Regions from separate parts of the Clostridium chromiireducens genome, predicted to be linked through region 1. Evidence: riboswitches for the same ligand, from Rfam matches in the RefSeq annotation. Region 1 holds a riboswitch; the other holds the start of a gene.
The links. Region 1 has a riboswitch for cyclic di-AMP ahead of dapB (4-hydroxy-tetrahydrodipicolinate reductase). Riboswitches for the same ligand answer to the same signal wherever they lie in the genome.
Positions count from the first base shown of each region.

Region 2: another riboswitch for cyclic di-AMP. It lies ahead of ablB (putative beta-lysine N-acetyltransferase); the one in region 1 lies ahead of dapB (4-hydroxy-tetrahydrodipicolinate reductase).

Region 1 is NZ_QXDJ01000004.1:311,550-324,035, reverse strand. Features, by position in the region: gene D2A34_RS17390 (spore coat protein) at 1-244, shown strand, start outside; gene D2A34_RS17385 (serine/threonine protein kinase) at 669-1,601, shown strand; gene D2A34_RS17380 (hypothetical protein) at 1,692-2,309, shown strand; gene D2A34_RS17375 (C-GCAxxG-C-C family protein) at 2,467-2,931, shown strand; gene D2A34_RS17370 (DUF134 domain-containing protein) at 3,119-3,574, shown strand; gene trxA (thioredoxin) at 3,886-4,203, shown strand; gene D2A34_RS17360 (DUF421 domain-containing protein) at 4,340-5,068, shown strand; gene D2A34_RS17355 (alpha/beta-type small acid-soluble spore protein) at 5,379-5,585, shown strand; gene D2A34_RS17350 (ClC family H(+)/Cl(-) exchange transporter) at 5,733-7,313, opposite strand; gene ablB (putative beta-lysine N-acetyltransferase) at 7,561-8,415, opposite strand; gene dapB (4-hydroxy-tetrahydrodipicolinate reductase) at 8,470-9,327, opposite strand; cyclic di-AMP (ydaO/yuaA leader) riboswitch at 9,444-9,575, opposite strand; gene D2A34_RS17335 (GGDEF domain-containing protein) at 10,023-10,640, shown strand; sodium ion sensor (DUF1646 type) at 10,914-10,969, shown strand; gene nhaA (Na+/H+ antiporter NhaA) at 11,074-12,282, shown strand.
Region 2 is NZ_QXDJ01000004.1:448,108-460,593, forward strand. Features, by position in the region: gene D2A34_RS17870 (magnesium transporter) at 1-995, opposite strand, end outside; M-box (ykoK) riboswitch at 1,231-1,402, opposite strand; cyclic di-AMP (ydaO/yuaA leader) riboswitch at 1,721-1,852, shown strand; gene ablB (putative beta-lysine N-acetyltransferase) at 2,147-3,004, shown strand; gene D2A34_RS17880 (phosphate ABC transporter substrate-binding protein) at 3,079-3,999, opposite strand; gene D2A34_RS17885 (5' nucleotidase, NT5C type) at 4,429-5,007, shown strand; gene D2A34_RS17890 (EAL domain-containing protein) at 5,240-6,478, opposite strand; gene D2A34_RS17895 (arsenate reductase/protein-tyrosine-phosphatase family protein) at 6,702-7,115, opposite strand; gene D2A34_RS17900 (ArsR/SmtB family transcription factor) at 7,132-7,455, opposite strand; gene D2A34_RS17905 (hypothetical protein) at 7,755-8,066, opposite strand; gene D2A34_RS17910 (glycoside hydrolase family 66 protein) at 8,660-11,503, opposite strand; gene D2A34_RS17915 (N-acetylmuramoyl-L-alanine amidase family protein) at 11,519-12,486, opposite strand, start outside.

The sequences.
Region 1 (12,486 bases):
TCAAAGTGCTGCACAAAATATGAATAATACTCAATCAGTACCTAGTAATATATCAGACAAAGATATATGTTCAGATTTATTAATGGCAGAAAAATATGTTTCTGGAACTTATGATACTGCTATCTTTGAATTTAAAGATACTCAAGTACGTGATGTATTAAATCATATCCAAAAAGAAGAACAAAAACATGGCGAATCTATATTTAAGTATATGCAGAGTAAAGGCATGTATAATGTTCAATAGACTTTGAATATTAATAAAAGCACAAAAAAGATTACAATTTTCAAGTAAAAACTTTTTTGTGCTTTTATCATTTCTTTAATTTAATTCACAAGAAGCTATGAAAATTACTGAAGAAGTATCATATATATCAATTAGTATATAGACATTTGAAGGGGGTTTTATAAACTTTTAGAATGAATATATTTTTAATCATATGCGAATGTGTACAAGTATGTAAGACCAATTCAGTTATTGCTAAAGGAAAAGATGTAGTATATATTATTGGCGAAATTATGGAACATTACATAAATATCTTTCATAATATATAATTAAAACAATAGCTTATTATAGCTAAAAAATACAAAAGAGGTGTTTTATATGGGGTTTTATCAAAATGAGTCATATAAAGGGCATGATTATTATAAGGTAAGCAAATCTAATAGTAGTGACAGTAAATCAAGAAGTGATTCAAGTCATTCTAGAAGCAGCGCTAGCAGATCAAAGAGTAATGAAAGTAAATCAAGAAGTAATGACAGTAGGTCACAAAGCAGCGACAGTAAATCACGAAGCAATGCAAGCTATTCTCACAGCAGACCATATAGCGAATCATATAGCAGATAATAGCATTTTAAATAAATTTTCTATAGAGATTATTAATATGGATAGGTATTACCACGTCAATGAAATAGTAAATGGATATTTAATTCTTAAGGTAATAGGTGAGGGAAGATACGGGATAGCATATTTAGCTATCAATGACAAATATGAAAAGTTTGTAATTAAACAATTAAAAGAAGATATGCTTGAAAAAACTAGAGAAAAATTGTTCTATGAAGAGAAAATATTACAAGGTTTGAACAATCCTAAATTCCCAAGGTTTATATCAAATTTCAAAGATGAATATAGGGAAGGCTATATTTTAGAATATATAGAAGGTAAAGTGTTTGAAGACTTGTTAGTTAGGGATGGGTATGAATTTAGTAGAAATGAGATTTATGAAATCGGAGGACAACTTTTAGAATTAGTAGAGGTACTGCATAATAATAATTTTGTGCACCGAGATATTAGACTTCCTAACGTAATATTGAAAGAAAGCAAAGAATTATCGCTAATTGATTTTGGATTAGCTAGAATTATAGATAATAAAAAATATGTGAGAGAGATGGATTATTGGTTTATAGGTGATTTTCTAATTCATTTATATTATTCATCATATAAAGAAAATGAATTAGAAGAAAGACCTTGGTTTGAAGAACTTGATTTAAATTCCGAAGAAGAGATATTTCTAAAAAGACTTATGGGTATCGAAAAAAGTTACGGAAATATTGAAGAAATAAAAAAACAACTTGAAAAAATCAAAAATATGAATAAATTTTAGAATATAAGCCATGTGATTTGAGATTATATCTTTAACATCACATGGTCTATTCAGCAATAAGCAAAAGATTAAGTGAAGGAGGCATGTATTATGTCAAATTCAATAGAAATATTAAAAATATATAATGAAAGTTTCAGAGCTAATAAGTATTCTAATGAACCTTTTAGGATGATTGGCTTAATTGATGTAAGTATTGAATATATTTACGGAATAGAAAAAGTAACTCTGGCTTTTTTTAGATCGTCAGGAACCAATAGCGGAAAAATCAAAGGATTATGGTATCCTATTGTAGGGATAAAGACTATGACCGGTGAATTTACTGAGTTCACAGAATACTTGAATTTTGTCTTAACAAATACCACCAGAATGGGAATTGCAGATGAGGGGTGGCTAGCTAAATCTTTATTTTTTGCCAGCGAATATACTAATGAATCAATAATCAGAGGATTTTCAAGTGGAATTTATTATGAAAGCCTTTTAAAAATAGGAAAAACTTTAAGAGATTTATATGAAAAGGACAAATTCCAAATTTTGAGCACATTAGATGCTGAAAAATTAAATAGTATATTAACCTCAAAAGAAATATATAAAGATAATAAGCATACTCAAAGGGAAAACTTTGAGAAATTCATACAAGATATATTTAATGAAGTTAATATGATGGATGCAGAAAATGAAGTTGAAAGCAAAGGAATTGAAAAGACCTAATGATTTCATAATAAATATTTATTTTATTATTGGCATTTGACATTAAAAATTAAATGGAGTAATATGTAATTGTCAAATGCTAATAATTTTAATAAAATGATTAATCACATTTTTATAATTTGAATTATTGAAAATTTCTAAAAGGGGATGGATATAAATGGATAATATAAGGGAACGTGCTATGGAATTATTTAAGCAAGGATACAATTGCTCTCAATCAGTATTTGGAGTTTTTTGTGAAGAGTGTGGAATTGACCTTGAAACAGCACTTAAATTATCATCTTCTTTTGGTGGTGGTATGGCAAGATTGCGTGAGGTATGTGGAGCAGTGAGTGGTATGTTTATGGTAGCTGGTATGAAATATGGTTATAGTGATCCGAAGGATAGTTTATCTAAAACTGAACATTATAAGAGAATTCAAGAGTTAGCTGAACAATTTAAGGAGAAGAATAATTCTATAGTTTGTAGAGATCTTTTAGGATTATCTGTTCAAAAAGAGAGTTATATACCAGAAGAAAGAACAGATGAATATTATAAGAAACGCCCTTGTGCAGAAATTGTTGGTGATGCGGCAGAAATAATATATGAATATATAAAATCACATGAAATAAATGGTATTTAGATAAAATGTATATTTATAATGCATAGAAAATTTAGAGTCACATTTTTAGTAGTAATACCGTGGTTTTGTTACTATATATGCAAATTTTAAGCATTTTATTAAATCTAGTATAATTACATATAAATAGTGATAGCAGATTTAGGTGTTATATCGGTTTGAATATATTATAATCCTAGGAGGATAAAGAATGGCAAGACCAACAAAATTTAGAAGAGTTGAATTTTTCCCGAAAGATGATTATTTTGTACCCTGTGGAAAACCAAAATGTCAAATTGAAGAAATTGTTTTAAAAGTAGAAGAACTTGAAGCAATGAGATTAAAGGATATTGAAGATTTAAATCAAGAAGAGTGTGCTGAAAAAATGCAGGTATCAAGGCAGACTTTTCAAAACATTATAGATAGTGCAAGGAAAAAGGTAGCTACTGCTTTAACAGAAGGTAAGGCAATAAGGATAAGCGGCGGTCATTATACTACAAAGCTTTGCAAATATAAATGTGCTGAATGTGGAACAATCTATGAAATAAATTATGATCAAGACAGAGCCATTTGCCCAAGTTGTGGTTCAGAGAAGGTTATGTGTAGTAAAAAAGCAGGATTCTGCAAAAATTGGTGTAGAAGTAATAACATAGATGCTAATGAATAATTTAAAGCTAAGACTTATAAGCATGAAAAATAATAATAGATCCAGTATACATATATATTGGTCTATTATTTTTTTGTTTGTGAACTTTTTATTTATTTATTATGACAGTCATGATCACCAGAATCTGTTATTGTTATATGCTATTTATATATTGTATTAAGCTTATAAATGGTATATGTAAATAATAATTAATATAGTAGAACAGAAAAATTATTTTTTACCATAAGTAACTAAATCACAGAAATAAAAATAAGATGAGTTTATAATGAAATTATAAATCATTTGGAAATTAGAAGATGGAGGAATTTAATATGGCTAAAATAATAAATAGTAATGAGTTTGTTGAAAAAGTTGAAAACACTAAAGGTGTGGTAGTTGTAGATTTTTTTGCGACATGGTGTGGTCCTTGTAAAATGTTAGGCCCAGTATTCGAAGGGGTTAGTAATGAAATGGTGGATAAAGCTGAATTTTTTAAAGTAGATATTGATAAGAGCAGTAGAATAGCTCAAAAATATGGAATAGCAGCAGTTCCAACTATGATTATTTTTAAAGACGGAGTTCCAGTGGAAAATTTAGCAGGCTTTATGCCAAGAGAAAATATAAGTAGAAAAGTTAAATCACACTTATAAAATTTTCATAGACTTCTCATTATAAAAATAATGAGAAGTCTATATTAATTTTGTCAAAAAGTGAACTTGAATGTTTATTAAGTTACTTGGTAACACTAACACTGCGGATGATATCATTAAGGAGAGATGTATTTATATGGAATTAATTAAGGAACTTCTAGTAGTAGGGATAAGAATAGTAACAATCCTGCCACTGATGCTAGGAGTAACATTTTGTATGGGAAAACGTTCAATTGGAGAGCTTCCGGTTTTTGATTTTCTTGTAATAATAACTTTCGGAGCAGTGGTTGGAGCTGATATAGCAGATCCTAAAATACCTCATATTCATACTGCAGTAGCTATTGTGCTAATAGGACTATCACAGATAGTAGTTTCAAAACTTGTAATTAAGTATAGAAAGTTAGGTCATATTATTACTTTTGAACCTACAATAGTTGTTGTAGACGGTAAATTAATAAAAAGAAACCTTAAAAGACTGCGTTATTCAATAGATAACTTACTACAAATGATAAGGGAACAGGGGATATTTGATATAAAGGATGTATATTTAGGGATTATTGAAGCAAACGGTAAATTATCTATACTAAAGCAGCCTAATAAGGAAAACATTACAATAGAAGACATGAAGTTAGAAAAAAAGAACTCGTCATTGTCGTATCCGGTAATAATTGATGGGAAGGTGTATGAAGATGTGCTTGCTAAACTTGAACTTTCTAATGATTGGTTACAGCAAGAATTGAAAAATCTTGATGTGAAAAATTTAGATGAAGTTTTCTTTGCATCTGTAAACACTAAGAAAGAACTTCACGTTTCTCTTGAGAATTATATGAGTGATAAAGGAAGTATTCCTCCAATATATAATTAAGTCTTAATAAAGAATATTACTAAAATAATGATTAAAAATTAATTAAGAGAGTATATTATTTACATTTAAAGTAAAATAATTAGTAGAATTTGGAGAAGTTTTAAGAAAGTGTTGATATAGAATACATGATAAAGATATTGGGATAACAATTGTAAAAGAAGTTTTATAAAGTAATTGCATATATTCTAAAGTAATCCAATACAAGTCATGAATACTACTTTTACTAATATTTTTGTAGATTATAATTTTCGGTAATGGTTAAGATATTACTGCCAAACAAAATTAATATTATTAAGGGAGGTAGATGTATATGTCATCAAATAACAGTGGAAGAAACAGAACTTTAGTACCAGAGGCAAGACAAGGATTAAACAGATTAAAGGCTGAAGTTGCTTCAGAAGTAGGTTTACATGACTATGAACAAATTGATAAAGGAAACCTTTCTTCAAGACAAAATGGATATGTTGGTGGAAACATGGTAAAACACATGATAGAAAGCTATGAACAAGGTTTATAATAATTAATCAACAAAGAAGATAGCTAATTATATGTAAAAATACTTTTCATAAATTAAAGAAAGGCTAGCAGAGCGATATATTATTTATATGTTTGCTCTACTGGCTTTTTAGTTTTCTTGATTAAGATAAATTAAACTATCAGATATTTATGTTAGAGTATCAGGAGTTTCGGACATTGATATGAACTCATCATTTACTTTGGAAACTCTATCTTCATTAGTTAGGACGGTTAAATAGTCTCCTGGTAGAATCATAGTATTTCCCTTAGGGATTAGTTCGGTTTCACCACGTCTAACAGCCACAAGGAGGCAGCGAGATGGCCATTTTACTTCTTTAATCTGTTTACCATCTAACTTTGATCCCATACATACAGCGAACTCAAGTAAAGCTTTATTTATATTATCACCAATGGATGTTTTATTACCTTGATTTTGCAAAAACTTTTCTAGTAATGCTTCATATATAGGTTTAGAAGCAAGAACGTCTGCTACAATATATGCTATTATAGAAACAATAGCTAAAGCGAGCAAATGATTAAAGGAACCTGTCATTTCTGTAATTAGGATTGTTCCAGTTATTGGCGACTTGACTACTGAAGCGAAATATCCAGCCATGGCCAATATTATAAAGTTATTTATGTAAATACTGTCCAAGTGAGCAATATGCATAAGAATTTCTCCATATACATTTCCAATTAGTGCTCCAATCGCAAGTAAGGGTAGGAAGATTCCACCAGGGGCACCTGAACCGAAACTAGCCATGGTGAATGCAAATTTAATAATTAGAATAATAACTAATAATGTAAAAGAAAAGTTATTTTCAGTTAATGATGTAATTAATTCGTGGCCGCCACCTAAAACTTCTGGTAATAAAAGACCTAAGGCTACTGAGAATAACAAAGGAATTATGATTCTAAATTCTTTTTTTAGCCAGGTTTGTTCTAAGTATAAGCTTTGAGTCTTTAAAAGAACTTTATTAAATACAACTCCAAGCACTCCAACAATTATGCCAAGTATAATTACATACAGATAAAAATTAAGTGGCAGTGTAGCAAAATCTCCAAAATTAAAGACTGGTTTTAGTCCAAAGAAACTGCTTGCAATAAAATCAGCTGATAATGCAGAGGATAGTGCAGAAAGTAAAATTAATGGTGAAAAATTTTTATGAACTTCTTCTAAAGCAAACATTGCTCCAGCTAAAGGAGCGTTAAATGCGGCTGCAAGTCCTGCACTTGCACCACTCGTAATAAGATATTTTTCTTCAAGTTTTATTCTTTTAAATATTTTACTAAATCCTTGTCCAACCGCTGCACCTAATTGAACAGAAGGGCCTTCTCTTCCTAATGAAAGTCCAGAACCTATTGAAAGAATGCCTCCGAAGAACTTACCCAAAATTACTTTCCACCATTTCATATCTAGTTTTCTAAGTAAAACTCCTTCAACTTGAGGAATTCCGCTTCCACTAATCATAGGCTCATTTTTCACCATCAATCCAACTAAGTAACCGATGATTATCACTAATAGAATCCATGGTAAGATAATAAGGTGATTAATTGATATAAGCTTATAAATATAATTTAATACAATGCCTGCTTTTTCAAGTGCTAAACGGTATAGCACAATTAATAAACCAGTAACGATACCTATGCATATTCCTTCAAAAACAAGTTTTAGCTTAAAACTATGCCAATGAAACAAAGTATTATAGGTACTCTGTTTATTTTCCATTTCTATTCCCCCAATACATTAGATGAAAAAATTATTTTGTATATAATCATACAAACATATATATGTTATCATATATATAAGCGTATGTTAATAGTATAAGATACTTTAAATTTTATAGAAGAGTAAGAACTTCTATAAATTTTATACTAATTTATTAGAATAAAAAAGATTGCCCTTCCGCTAAAAGCAAAAAAGCAATCAACTATTTTTTTAAAATACATCATAATTAAAACTTATTTTCTAGCTATTAATTAATATTTTTTACCCAGATATTCATATCTTCAAAGGTGCCACAAATATTGCAATTGTTTACCATTCTACCTGTGAAGTTGTAACTTTGCTTACTTAATATAAAATTTATACTAGGATTTATTGCTCTACATAAGTTATATAAAGTAAGGAATCCTTTATTTTTAAGATCGCATTCTAAACAATGAACTATGTTTGCCAGAATTCCTTTGCCTCTATAGGCAAGTAAGGTAGCGCAGTCTGTTATTTCTGCGTTTAAATTTTCCTTATCCATTTCAGCCGATGCTACGCTAACTATCTTGCCGTCAAAAACGGCAACTTTATATAAAACTTTATCGTTCATAGTTTGCCTTAAATATTCTTCATTATATATAGGAGTAGGATAAGTCAAAAATACTGTAGAGAATAGTTTGATCATTTCAGAAATATCATTTTCGGTAGCAGTTCTTATTTGATATACTGGATTGATTTTGCTGTATACATAAGTATTCCGTACATTTAAACATTCTTTTACTAGTAAATTTTTTTGCGTAAAATTACTACAGATTTTTCTATCGCTATTAATAAAGTAAGACATACAAAATGCATCTTTACCCTTAAAGTATCCATCAATCTTTCCTTCTTGAGTGAAACCTGCATTTATTAAAGTTTCAAAAGATTCTGTATCACAATTGCATATAACTTTTCCAAGGTGAAGTTTTGATGCAAAATGAATTATTCTTTTAAGAGTTTGAAGTGAAATAGTATTCAAGTTAAGTATTTTCAGACGTTTATTTGTTAGATCAACAAAAGCTTTCGTACGATCGATCTTGGTATAATAGTTGCTATTTAAGTCACATCTATCTGCTCTCATAAAATTGTTCTCTCCTTTTAAACGTTAACATATTTATATTAAAAGTCTAATAGATTATTGAATATCTGTTGCTATTAGACTTTCAAAATTATTACCCTTGGCATTACTTTCAAGAGCATATAAATCTTTTGTTACCTTTGATAAGCTTAAGACATCACTCATTTCATAGAATCCAATCTTATCTTGTATAAAATTTATTGCGTGGATTGCTCCAGAGGCAAAAACTTTTCTTGAAAAGGATTCATGAGAAATTGTAATTCTATCATTTTCTCCAACAATCAAAACTTCATGTTTTCCGACAACACCGCCAGCTCGAACTGAATTAATTGGAATATTTTCTTTAGAAATATCTTTGCCTAAGTAGACTAAACCATCTTTTATTTCATTAGCTATCTTTAAAGCGGTACCAGATGGGATGTCCTTTTTTTCCTTGTGATGTATTTCGGAAATTTGAAAATCATAATTATTCAATAAAATTGAAGCCAATTTTGTTAGTATCATTAGTACATTTACTCCAAGGGTTATGTTTGGAGCATACACTATACCTGTATGATTTCTATAGGCTAAATTTTTTATTTTATCTAATTCTGCTTCTGAAAACCCTGTAGTACCTATTATCATATTAATTCCCATTTGTGAAATAATTCTAGAGTTTTTTAAAGTAGCTTCAGGTGTTGAAAAATCGACTACAACGTCTGGTCTACAAAGTACTAATGTTTCCTCTAATTTATTAGTCCCTTCTATTTTTATACCAATTTCTTGAATTCCAATGACTTCGCCTAAATCCATGTGCTTTCTTAAGCTTCCAGGGCTACACATAACAGCTATAATTTTCATACTTCTTTGATTAAATATCATTTTTGCAATTTCTCTGCCTGTTTTTCCAAGTCCTATTAGACATACTTTTAACATAAGAAATCCTCCTTTAAATTACTTGATAAAAAATAATAAGCCATAGAGAAGTCTCTATAGCTTATTAAGCAATAATATTTATGGGTATGCTAAAGAAAGTATATTAGCAATATACAAAAACTTCTCTTCAACGCTTACGAGATTAGCTGACGGATTCGGATTGAAGAAAAATAACCCTACTTATCCTAAAATAAGATTCACCCCAAAAATTGGTTCTCCCGTTCAAAAAGATTCAGCGTTACTAATATTATTTTTTTGTTAGTATCTGTATATAACCATATCATTTTAACATATATATGTCAATATATATATTTATGAGTATATATTATTGTATATATATTACTTGGATTTATTTGAGATATTTATACTTAAATTATCAATATATAGTTAATATTTGAGCCGTCCTAAGGAATAATTTTTAATATGGGAGGCGAACCATTTATTCAATGAATAACTTATGTTGTGTCAGAAGAGTTTTATACGTTAAATCAGATTTCGCCACGTGAAGCATCGTAGGCAAGTAATGTGCAAATGAGATCACCTTTAAATCTAACTGGTAAAGGGGTAAATGTAGCTTTAATGATTAGTATATATTGACTCATATATATGTTGATGTTAGTATAATTAAGTTATAGTATAGTTATAAGAAATAAAGTAATTGTTAATAATTACTTAATTATATATGGAGGTTATTTATGGATAACAAGCTTACATCAAAAGAGGAATTAATTTCTAAAATGGAGGAACTAATATCTAATAACGAAGGTCCTTTCAGTGTAGTTGTTGCAGATATTGATGATTTTAAGAATTTAAATAATTTATACGGTCATTCTACTGGGGATGAAGTAATTAAAAAGTTGATTTCAATTTTAAATAACAATCTATCTTCAACAGATATGGTATGTAGATCAGGTGATGAATTTAATATATTACTTGTAAAAAAAGGTGCTGAAAGAAGCTTTATGGAGCTTGAGGAAATAAGAAGATATTTATCGGATAATACATTCAACCTAGTTGAAAACTCTGATGATAATGTTTATTTCACTTTAAGCTTTGGTGTGGCAAGTTATCCAAGAGATGCTAAAAACGCAGTTGAACTTTTTAGAGTGGCCGATAGTGCATTATTTAGGGCAAAAGAATTAGGTAAGAATAGAATATGTCTTTCTGAAGCTGAGAGTATGGTGTTAAAATCTAATTATTTTACTAAAACTCAACTTGATAGATTATCAAGACTATCTAAAGCAACTGATAGAACTGAAGCGTTTCTTCTTAGAGAAGCTCTCGATGATTTATTTAAAAAATATAGCAAATAGTTGCTAATTAAGAAAAACTAGGTTGACTATTGATAGATTAGAGACACGTTTAAGCAAGAAGGAATTTCCTCAACGATTTCTTCAATAAATGATGTTAAATATGTAACTATTGAAGTTAGTGGTCAGTTGGGATATGAGCTAAAATATGATAAAGAACCTTGAGCGAGTAGAATAAATTATCAATGTTAGTTGAGCATACTGCATAAATCTTGATTATTATATTAATCTATAATATAATCAGTAATGTAAAAATAAACGAATATGATTAGATACGGTTGGGCAAATTATATAATTTGCTTTCAAGCAATCAGTTTCTGGGGTGGGAAACTCTTTTTTTGAGTGTTTCCTACCTCTTTTTTATGGGGCTTTTTAATAATGAAAAGTATTGGAAAGTAATTCTAACTAGTATTGTATATAAAAAGGGGGATTAACAGTGAAAAATAAAATCAAAACTAAAGTACTAAGTCCATTCTTATATTTTTTTAAGAGTGAATCTTCGAGTGGTATAATTCTTTTAATTTGTGCTATTGCAGCAATTATAATTGCAAACTCAAGCCTTGCAGGAGTTTATGAGCATATACTGCACGCAAATGTAACTATTGGATATGGAGAGTTTTCTTTGTCAATGTCAGTTCTTCATTGGATTAATGATGGATTGATGGCCATATTTTTCTTAGTTGTTGGTATGGAAATAAAGAGGGAAGTGGTATTTGGGGAGCTTAAATCTTTTAAAAAGACAATACTCCCAATATCTGCAGCTATAGGAGGAATGATTGTTCCAGCAGTAATTTATGCATTATTTAACTATAATGAGCCAACTATTACAGGATGGGGAATACCGATGGCAACAGACATTGCGTTTGCACTTGGAATGCTTTCTTTAGTTGCAAAAAATGCACCAAAAGGAATTGTTGTATTTCTTACTGCACTCGCTATAGTTGATGATTTAGGCGCTATTATAGTAATAGCAATATTTTATAATAGTCAAATTTCTTGGATAGCGCTTTTACTAGGATTAATTGTTTTTATTACACTTATCTTAGCCAACAAATTTAAAGTTGAATATATATCTGTTTATATTATTTTAGGTGTAATTTTATGGATTTGTCTTTTAAAATCAGGTGTACATGCAACAATTGCAGGTGTCTTACTAGGCATGACATTGCCAATTGGAGAAAATATTCATAAATTTAAGACCTCAATATTGTATAAGCTTGAACATACTTTAACACCATGGTCTAGCTTTGGAATTATGCCAATATTTGCTTTTGCAAATGCGGGTATAATAATTAATATTGATAGTTTTTCGAATAATTTGTTTTCACCAGCTTCCTTAGGAATTGTATTTGGTCTTTTTGTAGGAAAGCAAATTGGTATATTTGCAACTTCATTTGTTCTAATAAAATTGAAAATAGCTAAATTTCCATCTAATGTAACCAAAAGACATTTATATGGGGCAAGTGTTTTTGGTGGGATTGGGTTTACTATGTCAATTTTTGTTTCATCTTTATCATTTACAGATACAGCTATATTATCTGAAGCAAAAATGTGTATCATGATTGCTTCAATTTTAGCAGCAGCATACGGTACAATAGTATTTAAATTTATAAAGTTTAAAAGCGAAAAACTAAATGAAAATTAAAGAATTTTTCTGTATAGTTATTGCATTATTATCAAGTGTTTGGATACAAATAAAAGTCATTCTGAAAAAAGTGAACTCAGCTTTAGAGGAGATTTACCTCCTTAATAAAGCTGAGTTTTAATTGCATATTCAGGGATTATATGACGATTTAAAAATTCATATGTGTGTAGCTTTAAATTTTGTGAAATTTAAAAACTTCATATT
Region 2 (12,486 bases), 140 kb from region 1:
GTAATGTATATATAATAACTTTCTTCCTCACTTGGAGAGTTAGCTTGAATCCATAATATAACATCACTCACAGTAGCATCAGGCAGGAAGGTTAAAAAATCTTTTGACATAATGCTTCCTACGGTCTCTTCATCATATTCCATAAGTTCCCTAATTTCATCTTGGCTTTCTTCATCCATATGTGTTAATAGCTTTTCAACTCTATCTTCATCCATCTCTTCTAAAATATCAGCTATTTCATCAGATGGCATGGCTTCAAATATATCTGATGCCTTTTCATCAGACATAGATTTCAATAAATTTAATTGGACGTCAGTTTCTATTTCTTCTAAAACTTCAGCAGCCTTTTGATTATTTAAGCTTTGGAATAATATATCTCTGCTTTTACTATCAAGATCCTCTATTATATCTGCTATCTCTGCTGCATGTAAGGTTTCTATTTTATTTGCAGGCATTTGAAGCTGTAAATTGTTAACTCCAGTAGACAAAGTTTGTACATCATCCCAGATAATAAGTTTATTCCTCAATCTATATTTAAAGGTTTCTGTTAATAAGATAAAAGGGTACTCTATCCCAAGGCGTCTGAGCAATCCTCGAGTTCCTATATCAACTGCTACAAGTTTCCACTTAGAATTTATATATCCAAGTCTTACATCATTAACACGTTCAACTTTTTTACCATTTATATCAACTATCTGCTTATCTAAAAAGTCTCTTACTAAAAAAATATCTTCTTCATTAGGTAGCCTTGTGACAAGATTATTGCTACTAATTTTAATATAATATTTTTCATTTTCATCTTTGAATATATCAAGTGCTTCAGTTGATATATAGAAAGATTTTCTCCAATTTCTAATTTGTAAATATGCCGCAGTAGGTTTTTCTTGAGTAAAATCAAGAATAAGATCATTCAATTTACCAATCACTTGTCCTGAAATATTATGGATCTCTTTATGCAGAATTTTACTAAAAAAGAAATTTGTTATTTTTTCCATATGATTCACCCCTTTAATTTAGGGCAAAGGAGTAACCAACTAATGCCCTAAAACTAGTATTACTTGAATTTAAATAAAAATACTTATTATGACTATCGGTATCAGGGTCATCCATTGGTTTCACCTCCTTTAAATAATTAAGCAATAAAAAAACCCTCACAAAAAGTGAAGGTTATAATAATCAAAACCACAATAGTACACACAAATACGCAGCAAAAAAATGCGCATTTGTGATGTTCGCCTTCACTCGTTGAGTTTTAGCACTATATAGCATAGAAAACCAAATGGCTTTCGGCTACATTAAGTAGAACCTTAATCCGGTAATACCTGTTGACCCATTGGCGTCTCTCGACGTTTCCGGGCAGCAGCATGTATCTATATAGGAGCCTCACCTAACAAAGATATTATTTTCGTTCTTATTTTACTACCCTGGATAATAGTACGTCAATAGCAATTATGATAAAGATTTTATTTTCTACTATTCTTTTCTTATGCAGGTATACTATTTCAATATTTTACTTTATAGATGAGGTATATATTTTTATAATTAAATCTAATTTTTTTGTTCGAAATCTATTTTTTGAAAAACCGAGAATTTGTCATATTTACTCTATTAATGGAGAATTATACGAACTAAATCGAATATAATTAAGCAAAATCTTAGTTGACTCCCATATATAAAAATGATATGGTTATATATAAAGGTTAATTTTAAAGATAAAAGAATATTGATAGCGCTTAATCAATAGAGCGGGAGAACCAAATTCAGGGGTGAATCTTATTATTAAGATAAGTAGGGTTAATTTTCTTCAACCCGAATCCGTCAGCTAATCTCGTAAGCGTTGAAGAGAAGTTTGTGTATACTTTACTATACGTTTGTTTAGTATGCATATAAATATTATTGCTTTTTTAAGCTGTAGAGACTTCTCTGCAGCTTATTATTTTTATCTCAGCTATTTAACTTTATAAATTAATTAAAAACTTAATTTCCGAAAATTGCTACGATATTTAATTTACTTATAAGAGTCATTTACTAAAATTAGGGGCTGTGTAACAAGTTAGTTTGTAATATAAAGTTCTACAGAACTATATATTAGCAAATTTTATTAACTAAAAGAGTTACATTGAAATGAAAAGGAGAGGACAATCTAATGAGAGCAGGTAAATGTGTATTAAATAATTCTTACTACGCCAAAATAGACCGCACTAAAATATTAGTAGATTTACCTAGTAAACGTGTAAAAATAGTTGATTTTAATGGTATATCAATTCAAAACCTAAAAAGAATAATCCACTTTGCTTCAAAGCAGCATTTAAGTAAAATTATTTGCAATTGTAGTATTGAAAGCTTTGAAACTTTTATTAATGCTGGATTTAATTTGGAGGGTAAAATCGATGGCTATTTTAAAGGCAATGATGCATTTTGTATGTCTTATTTCATTAGTTGTACCAGAAAAGTTTGTAGTAATTTTCCAAAGAAAGATTCATTAGTTAAAGAATGTCTAAGTATGAAAAATACTTATATACATCGCAATAATAGTATGGAATATCTTATAAGGAATGCAACAAAAAATGATATTAAAGAAATGGTGGACTTACTTTCTACTGTATTTTTAACGTATCCATCTCCTATTTATGATGAAGAATATTTAACACAAACTATGAACGAAAAAGTTTTGTATAAAGTTGCAGTTCATGATGGAAAAATAGTTAGTGTAGCTTCAGCAGATATGGATGAGAAAAACTTAAATGCAGAAATAACAAATTGTGCCACTTACCCGACTTTTAGATGCAAAGGGATCTTATCAAATATTATTCATTCATTAGAATATGACCTTAAAATTAAAGGTTTCCTTACTTTATACAGTTTGTCAAGGTCAATAAATCCAAGTATTAATTTTGCATTAAGCAAACATAATTACAACTTTGCAGGCAGACTAGTGAACAATTGTAATATATGTGGAGCATTTGAAGATATGAATCTTTGGGTAAAAAATATATATAACTAAATATTTTCAATATTAACTATTCTATATAAAATTATACCCAACAGAAAATATAAGTTTTTCTGTTGGGTATTGTATTATTTTACCTTCATTTCACTTCCTGAAATAAAGCCTAGTGTTTCTAAATTTTCTTTATTTTCATTACTCATAACAAAATCAATAAACGCTTTAGATAAATCTTTTGATTCACCCTTAGTATACATATGTCCCCAAGACCAGAATTTATAAGAACCATCTGTTATATGTGCTTTATCTGCTGCTACTCCATCAAGATTTACTACTTTTAAAGCATCTTGTGCTTCTTTTGTATTCATGTATGCAAGACCTAAATAACTAACTGCTCCATCATTTTCTTTCATTGCACTTAAAACCGCACCATTTGAATCTTGAGTTACACCTAAAGCTTCATTTTCTGCTGATTTATCTCCACCAAGTACTGTCTTTTCGAAAGTTGCTCTTGTTCCTGAACCAGCTGTTCTATGAATTAATAAAATTGCCTTATCTGGACCTCCGACTTCTTTCCAATTTGTAACTTTACCAGAGAATATATCTTTAATTTGTGCTGAAGTTAAATTATCTATTCCTAATGATTTGCTTACTACAATCCCAAACCCTTGTGCTACGACTTTGTGATCAACTAATTCCTTTGCTTTTGCTGCGTCTAATTTTTCTTCTGCAAATACATCAGAATTTCCTATATTTACTGTTCCATCTAATACTTGAGTAAGACCTGTACCAGAACCTCCCGCTTGAGCTCCTATCTCTGCATCAGGATATTTTTTATTAAATGTTTCGATTGTCTTCTCCATTAACGGTAGTAATGCTGACGAACCGCTCATAGTTATTGAACCTTTTACAGTCGCTTCTGTTTTAGTTCCTTCTGTTTTACTGTCATTTGCTGGTGCTCCCCCTGATGCATTTCCGCATCCTACCATCACACTTCCTACCATTGCTAAAACTATAGCACCTACCATTAATTTTAATGTTCTTTTTTTCATTTCTACCTCCATAAGTAAATTATATTCTGTTTCATTATTTTGTGTTTCATAATTCATATATTATGGTATCTCTTTTTAGTTAACCTATTATTATAAAAATGTTAATTTATATTACATATTAGTTAAAAAAGTTTAACATTTGTATCCATATAAATGTTGAATATCTCTATCATTTTTAAGTTATGCCGGTACGTCAAGTGTACTGAAAATAGAAAATGAAATCCATATTAGAATGCAATAATTAAACATTTCTACAAAAACATAAAAGATATTATCTTAATATATAACTTTATTAGGTTTATATATGGCACTAACATAACCTTAACATGAGCTTAATATCTTCTTATCATTTTACTAATATACTGTAATTACAAATAATAATCTTATACTGAAGTTATTTAAAACAAATAAAGGAGGCATGAAAATAAAATGAACAATTTAAATATCTGTATTGATATCGATGGAACAATAACTAATGCTTATGACTGGCTTGATTATGCAAATGAGTACTTTAACAAAAATATCACTGAAGATCAAGTAACAGAGTATGAAATACACCAAGTAATGGGTATAGAAAGGCATGAATACGAGGATTTCTATAATAAAAATAAATTTAAAATTCACTCGGAGCAAAAACTTAGAGATGATGCTAAACTTATAATAACTGTACTGTACCAAATGCATAATATACATTTTGTCACAGCAAGAGATCTAGAACTAGAAACATTAACCCATTTATTTTTAAGGAAAAATGAAATACCTTATGATAACTTATTTGTTTTAGGCAGCCATTATAAAGTTGATAAAGCAAAAGAATTAAATTGCAATATTTTTATCGAGGACAGTTATGACAATGCGATTCAATTATCAAATTCAGGATACAAAGTTCTTCTTATTGATACAAATTATAATAGAAAACCGCTAAACAATAATATAGTTAGAGTTAACAATTGGAAAGAAATATTCTTAATAATAAATGAACTTTCCTCACAAACTAAAGCAGTTTAAAAAAATTTCAAATCACTTCTTATCAAATCCTCCCATTCACTTTTCACATGATTATTCTGCTCTTCTATTTAATTTTCTAATATCCTTGCCTTCCATTAAATATTCAATGAAAACATCAGTCTTGTTACAAATTTTGTAACAAGAAAAACCAAATGGATGTGTAAATCCATTTGGTTTTTATTATTATCGTTAAATCTTTTTATAATCAATTAATATAATAAGTGAAATTAGGTTATATCGCTTGATTACACACCTGCATATTTATATAACTAAGCAACGAGCTTACAGGAATAATTCCCAAATACATGTTATTATAAGTTATAATAATATGGTCATAAATATTATTCTTTTTTCTAGACATAGCTCTTCGTGCAACTTCATTAATTGCTGTATAATAATCTACTATTAAAGGATTACTATCCATTACAAATGAAATAGGGCTTTTCGCAAAGTTAGCTCCGCCATATTGTGTATTAATGGCAGAATCTAGATTATGCTCCATAATAAGTCCTACTGGAATATCATTATTTACGATACATGCTCCTGTAATATCATTAGAATTAAAATATTCTTTAATTTCTTCGCAATTGCTTGTATACTCAAATGACTTATCCTGCCTTACAATTTCACCTATACAATTTGACTTGTAATTTTGATTTATGCTTTTTTTTAAGTTTCTACATTTTCGAATTAAATCTTTTACAGAATTTGATATATCTAAAAATGTTCCCGCCGGACGACTAATAAAGAAACCTTGCCCCGCATATACTCCTAACTTTATTAATGTTTTAAGTTCCTCTTCAGTTTCTATACCTTCAGCTATAAGCTTCATATTTGTTGCTTCTGAAAGTTTAACAAAACATTCCACTAGCGATTGTTTAAATAAATCCTCATTTATATCTCTAATTAAATCCATATCTATTTTTACAAAATGAGGTTTTGTTTCATTAAGCATTTTTAATCCTGAATATCCCGAACCAGTATCATCAATTGCTATTTTATATCCCTGATCTACATAATTACTAAGAGCTTGCCTAAAACTTGTATAATCTTCAATACATGTCTTTTCTGTAATTTCAAATATTATACTTTTAGGTGACATATTATGTTCTGCAAGAAAATCTTTTGTAAATCCTTTTTTAAATTTCTCATCCTTAAAAATATGTGGATCTACATTTATAAAAAGATACTTATTCTTCTCAAGATTATCAGCTCTTTCAATAGCCTTTATTCTGCACAACTGCTCCAATTCCCATGTTTTATTATAAATTTGAGCCACTTTGAATAATTCATCAGGTTTTTGTAGATGTGAACCTACCGGCCCTCTACTCAAAGCTTCATAACCTATAACTGTACCATCCACAAGTGAAACGATAGATTGATAGACTGTAGTAATATTTTTATTATCCAGAATACTTTCTAATTCCTTTTTATCGTCATAACTTGGAGTAATCTCCAGTAAATTTAACATATTAATAATCTCCTCTTATGTGTTTAAAATTAATCGTTTTAAGACAATTAAAATATAACATGAACGTATTAAGTTATTTTATCATTTAAGTTAAATTTATGTAAAAATAGTATGTTGTATCTGAATTAATACTAATCTCTCTTATGCTAGTGATTTATATTTGATTTATTCTTCTAAATATATTTATTACCCAATTTAAAAATCCCCCATATGTTTTAATTTACTAGTCCAATTTAATTTCATTATTCTCAATTCTTCTATCTAGTTCTTTTACCTTTTCTTCTATTGTTTTAGCCGTTTTTATAAATTCATCATCACTTTTACCTGTTGGACCATCTAATCCCCAGTCTTCTATATGTTTCCCAGGTAAAATTGGACAAACAACGTTGCATCCCATCTTTATAACTATATCAACCTCTGGGATATCTGATAAAAGCTTTGATTTTTTAGCTTGATTTATATCAGTATTGTATAACTCTTTTGTAATTCTTGCTGCATCTTGGTTTATTTGATGTTTTGTTTCTGTTCCTGCTGAATAACTTTCAAAAACGCTATTTCCATAAAGCTTTCCTAGGGCCTCTGCCATTTGTGATCTGCATGAATTGTGTACACAAATAAATGCTACTTTTGTTTTCATTTAGTTTTTTATTCTTTTATTTACAAGTACATTTACTCTTATCATTACAAATACAATCTTTTGTTTCTGTCACAAGGTTCATCATAAACAGTGTAAGCTTATTGCAATTATTAATATTTAATCGGTAATAGTTCCAAAGTCCTTCTTTTCTAACTTCTATAAGACCACAGTTACTTAATACCCTCATATGATGCGAAAGAGTTGGCTGGGTAAAATCAAAGTATTCTAAGATATCACATGCACACCTTTCACCACAGGACAGTATATCAATTATTTTTAGCCTGCTTTGGTCAGATACTGCTTTAAAAATTTTTGCATTTTCTTCATAGTTCATTCTCATTCACATCCTCCTATATAGATATTTATATATATAATATAGAACATTATCTATATATCATCAATACGAATTATATATTTAAGCTTTATTTTAACACTAAATATATAACAATCTATGTGGTTATATTATTCAATATCAATCTTATTGTTACAAATTAGTATCATTATCCTTAATTAAAAAATTATACAATAAAAAATAGAGGCGATATTTACTTCATATATAAATATCATCTCTATTTTATTATAATATATTTATTACTATAGAATAAAACATATCAACTTTTATGAATATTGTTAAAACTTTTAGCAACCGATTCTCCTAATACAATTTATAGCTTGTTGCTTTGTATCTTGGCATGCATCTCTTGTTCCTTGTTCATAACCTTCACAGTATCCTTCTTCCCTTCCCGCTTCAACACCTTCACAAAATCCATTATTAAAACCAGCATTATAAGCTGCTTCTAATGCATCAGCATTAGGATAATTGTTGCATCTATTATTGCTTGTTGCTCCAAGAGTTCCTCTATTATTACATCTATTATTTGTATCTGTTGCTCCAAGAGTTCCGCTTCCATTCCTACATCTTCTTCTGCATCTGCAATTTCTGTTTTCCATTTTTCATCCTCCGTATTTCAATTTCTTATATTAAGTTAAAACCCATTTACCTTTATATTATGCAATCTATATATATTTGTTATAGTATTCAATAAGAAAAATCAAGCTAAAATGTGAGCTTAGCGAGTTTATATAATAATTCTAAGCTATGTATCATTTATCTATAGAAAAACACAGATAGAGGAGATTAAGTGTCGGAACTTAATCTCCTCTATCTGTGTTTTCTAAATTTATGTTTGAGTTATTTTGCACTAGTATAAAATATCATGTTTTAACATATTAATCTATGGTATTTCATGTTTTTTATGAACTCTCACAAATTATTTATAAAAATAACTTAATAATATATAATTTATTCTTTAAACATGTATTTAATTTATACGTTTAGCATAGAAGAATATCTTGAAGTATTTATTAAAACAGATCATCGTTATGCTCGTTGGCGAAAGCCTGTATATCTTTATGCACCTGAGATTTAGCATTATCCCAAAAAACATCTAATTTCTTACCTTCATTTATATTCAACAGTATCTCAAGAAAATTAGACTCTTCTTTTGTTGTTTTCTAAGAATTTATTTCAATATTCATTAAGTTTAATTCGCTATAAATTCAACATTATCAATTTGGAGATTTGTCATATCTGTACTATCTTGCATAAATGAAATTATTAACATACCGCTTGTAACATTAACCTGTTGAGATATTTCAACATAAGAATCTCCATGCGGTATTTCAATTGAAGCTGCATTTTCTCCAAATCCAGATAATTGCAATTTAGACAATGTAGGATTTCCTACACTTTGTTTAACCATTGCTTTTACTGTATAAATACCATTAGGTAATTCAGTTACCTTTTGTTGTAATGATTGCTTTCCTTTTCCCCAGAAGTAGCATTTATAATTTCCTGAAAAAACATCGTCATCATTAACTCCAAATCCATCTTTATTTAGTGCAGTCCAGCCTGATGCATCACCTTTTTCAAAATTTCCATTAGTTATTTTTCCAACTGACTCAGGCAAATCAACTATATATCCTTCATCACCAGGTTTAAGAATTGTAGCTTCTTTTGATATAACTTCCCTATTTTCATCCAATAATTGAATATCATCAATCTGTAAATTTGTTTCACCATTTACAGTTGATTTATAATTAAATGCTATATTTAACTTTCCATTTATAACATCTATAGAACCTTCTATTTTTATATAATCTTCACTATGCTTTATATTAACTTTTTCAGTATTATCACCAGAAGTTATTTCCATTGCTGCATAATCTGGAATTCCAGTATTTTGTTTTACCATAGCAGTTACTGTATATCTACCATTTTTTAATCCGACAACTGTTTGATCAATCTTTTGTGTATAAGGTTTTTTATCATAAAAATATAACTTATTATTTCCTGATGCCGCATCTGTTGCATCTAAGCCATAGCTTCTTCCAGTTATATTCCATCCCATATATCCATCTTCAAAGCCTAGATTATTTATTTGACCTGGTACACCGATTACATCATTATTTTTATCAATATTTTCAACATTTGATTTTTTAAGATAAATCATATTCCAATATTCTAATGATGGTACTGTAAATTCTATATAATTTCCTTTTTCGTCACTTCCTTTTGTAAATTGTAAATTTTGTGATTTACAATCATAAACATCAGGTGAGGCTAAGTACACTCCTTGAATATCTTGTGTAACATAATATTTAACATTAAAATTCTCTATTTTAGTTGGTTTAGATTTTAATCCGTCAGCAGCTCTCCAAGTATTATCCGAAACTCCTAAAAGATTTATCATTTGAATAATATCATAATTCGCATCTTTTTTGGCATATGTCCATATCTTATTAGCTTCGCCTATAGCACTATTAGCATATCCTTTGACCTCAATCTTATTCCCACTATTGATTTGTCCATCTCTTAATAAATTTTCATATGCAACTATAAAATCATAATATTTTCTTTCTCTTGCCTTTAATTCTTCATTCATAACAACATTTCTATTAGGAAAATATTCTTGAGTAAGCATCCTTGTATCATCACCTAGTTCAAGTCTAGATCCACCAGCTGCAAACACTGAGGCACCTGTTAACAATACTGATTGAGTGTTGAAGTTTCCCGGTTTTTCCTCATTATACTTGCTTCCTAAGTTGTAATTCATATATGCTGGTACTATTAATGATCTTCCTTTTGTCTCTATTCTTGCTTGATCAACAATACCTTTTAGTGCATCATATGTTGCAATACCATCCCAAGGCCAAACTTCTGTATATGCTCCATCTACATTACTTTCATTTACCTGTTCGTGTCCCTTATTTCCCACTGGATTCATTAATATATATTTATTAGGAAAAGCTTCTTTTGCAGAATTTAAAAAATCTTTAAATGTAGTAGTAATCGATACCGGAGTACCATCTGCTCTATATATTGTTCCAAAGTCACCAACAGTATCCATATGCCATCCATCAAAATCAAATGCATCAAAAACTTCTTTTTCTCTTCCAAAAATATAACTTTGCCATTCTTTGTTAGCTGGGTCCATAAAGTATAGATCCGATTCCCATCCATCAGGCATTTTCATTGTCCATTGTTCCGCATCAATTCCACCTTCATCCTTATATAATCCCCATTCTTTTTTTGCACCATCGATCTCGTAATCTTTATATGCTCCATATATTAAGTTATATTCCATTGATGCCATGCCAGCTTCATGTCCATTCTTAATATAGTCTTCTATTATAGATTTATATACATCATGCTTTGATAAATCTTTCCACTTATCAGCAACCTCTGAGCCTTCTTTTGGTATAGGTTTATCATGTTTATCCTGCCAATCATAATATTGTAATCCATTTATGTGAAATTTTTTTAATTGATCTATTATATCTTTTGGCTTAACATCTTTTTTATAATTGGTTAGATATCCATACCTCGGAAATTTAAGCCAATTTGATGAAACATCAACAGCTACTGATGATGTTTCTATAACTTTTCCATCAGAATCTTTGCATGTAATTTCAAGTAAATATCCTTTAAAATCTTCATTAGGTGCAAACCAATTTAAATTTATTTGTTTATCTTCACTTTTTCCAATTGTAAAACTTTGTTTTATTACATCTCCAATTTGTGTATCAAGGTATTTTGCTGCTAATTCCACAGTACCATTGGATATTTCATTTCCTGTGTAGTTAGCCAGCTCAATATTTACAACCACATTTGAGCCTGGCTTGTACATTGATTTATCCGTTGAAACATCATATAATAATAATTTTTGATTGAAAGCCCCTTTCTCTGAAGTGTCTACTATTGGAATTTTATCAAAGCTATCGTATGCATATACAGTACTTGGTATAGCAAATAAATTTAATACAGTTGCAGTTGACATTATTGTTAAAGTAAATAAATTCTTTATTCTTTTTCTTGAATTTTTCATAACTCTTCCACCTTTTTAATTAATTAAAACTCCATCGTTTCCGATATTATAACCATTTATGGTTGTATTGGTTAACATTTTGCCATCTTTATCAAAATAGTACCATTTTTTATTATATTTCAACCATCCTGTAGTCATCTCTCCATCTGTCTTTAAATGATACCAGTTTCCAGAATCAAGTATCCATCCTATTGCTAACTTACCTGATCCTCTCAAATAATACCAGCTTCCATCTATATTTGCCCAACCAGTTGCCATACTTCCATCAGGATGTAAATAGTATAAATCATCTTCTAATTTTACCCATCCAGTTGCCATGCTTCCATCTGAGTTCTGATAATACCATTTATCACTTATGTTAACCCAGCCAGTTTGCATAATCCCATCTTTATTAATTAAATACCATTTCTCATCTACTTTAATCCAAGAATTTTTAATTTGCTTTCCTGACTCATCAAAAAATTGCCACCCATACTTGGTTTTAACCCAACCATTATTAATTTGTACTTCATTATTTGATATATCTTTATTACTATCATCATTACCACTGATAACACTATCTTCACTAGTTGTTTCATCAGTTTTTGCATATTCATTAATATTAGTCACATATCCCTCTTCAGATTCACTATCTCCCCAAGCAACTAAATTATTATTATTGTAAACATCTATATTATTTATCTGTGAAGGAATTGTATATTTTTCATCAAATCCATTACCACTAAATTCATATATTTTCCTTTTACCAAGCACCCATAAATTTCCTTCCGAGTCTATAGAATAATATTGCTTCAATAAATTCTTAATTTCATCTGAATCTACAGATGTTATAATTTCACCTTTAAGTCCTGTTTCAATAGATGGGTCGTTAACTTTATATATTTTATTTCTATTAATTTTTAAATCTTCATCTGCCTTGGTCTGAAATCCGACTTGATTAACTTGAATTTTATTATTTTTCTTATCTTTATTAAATCTTACAA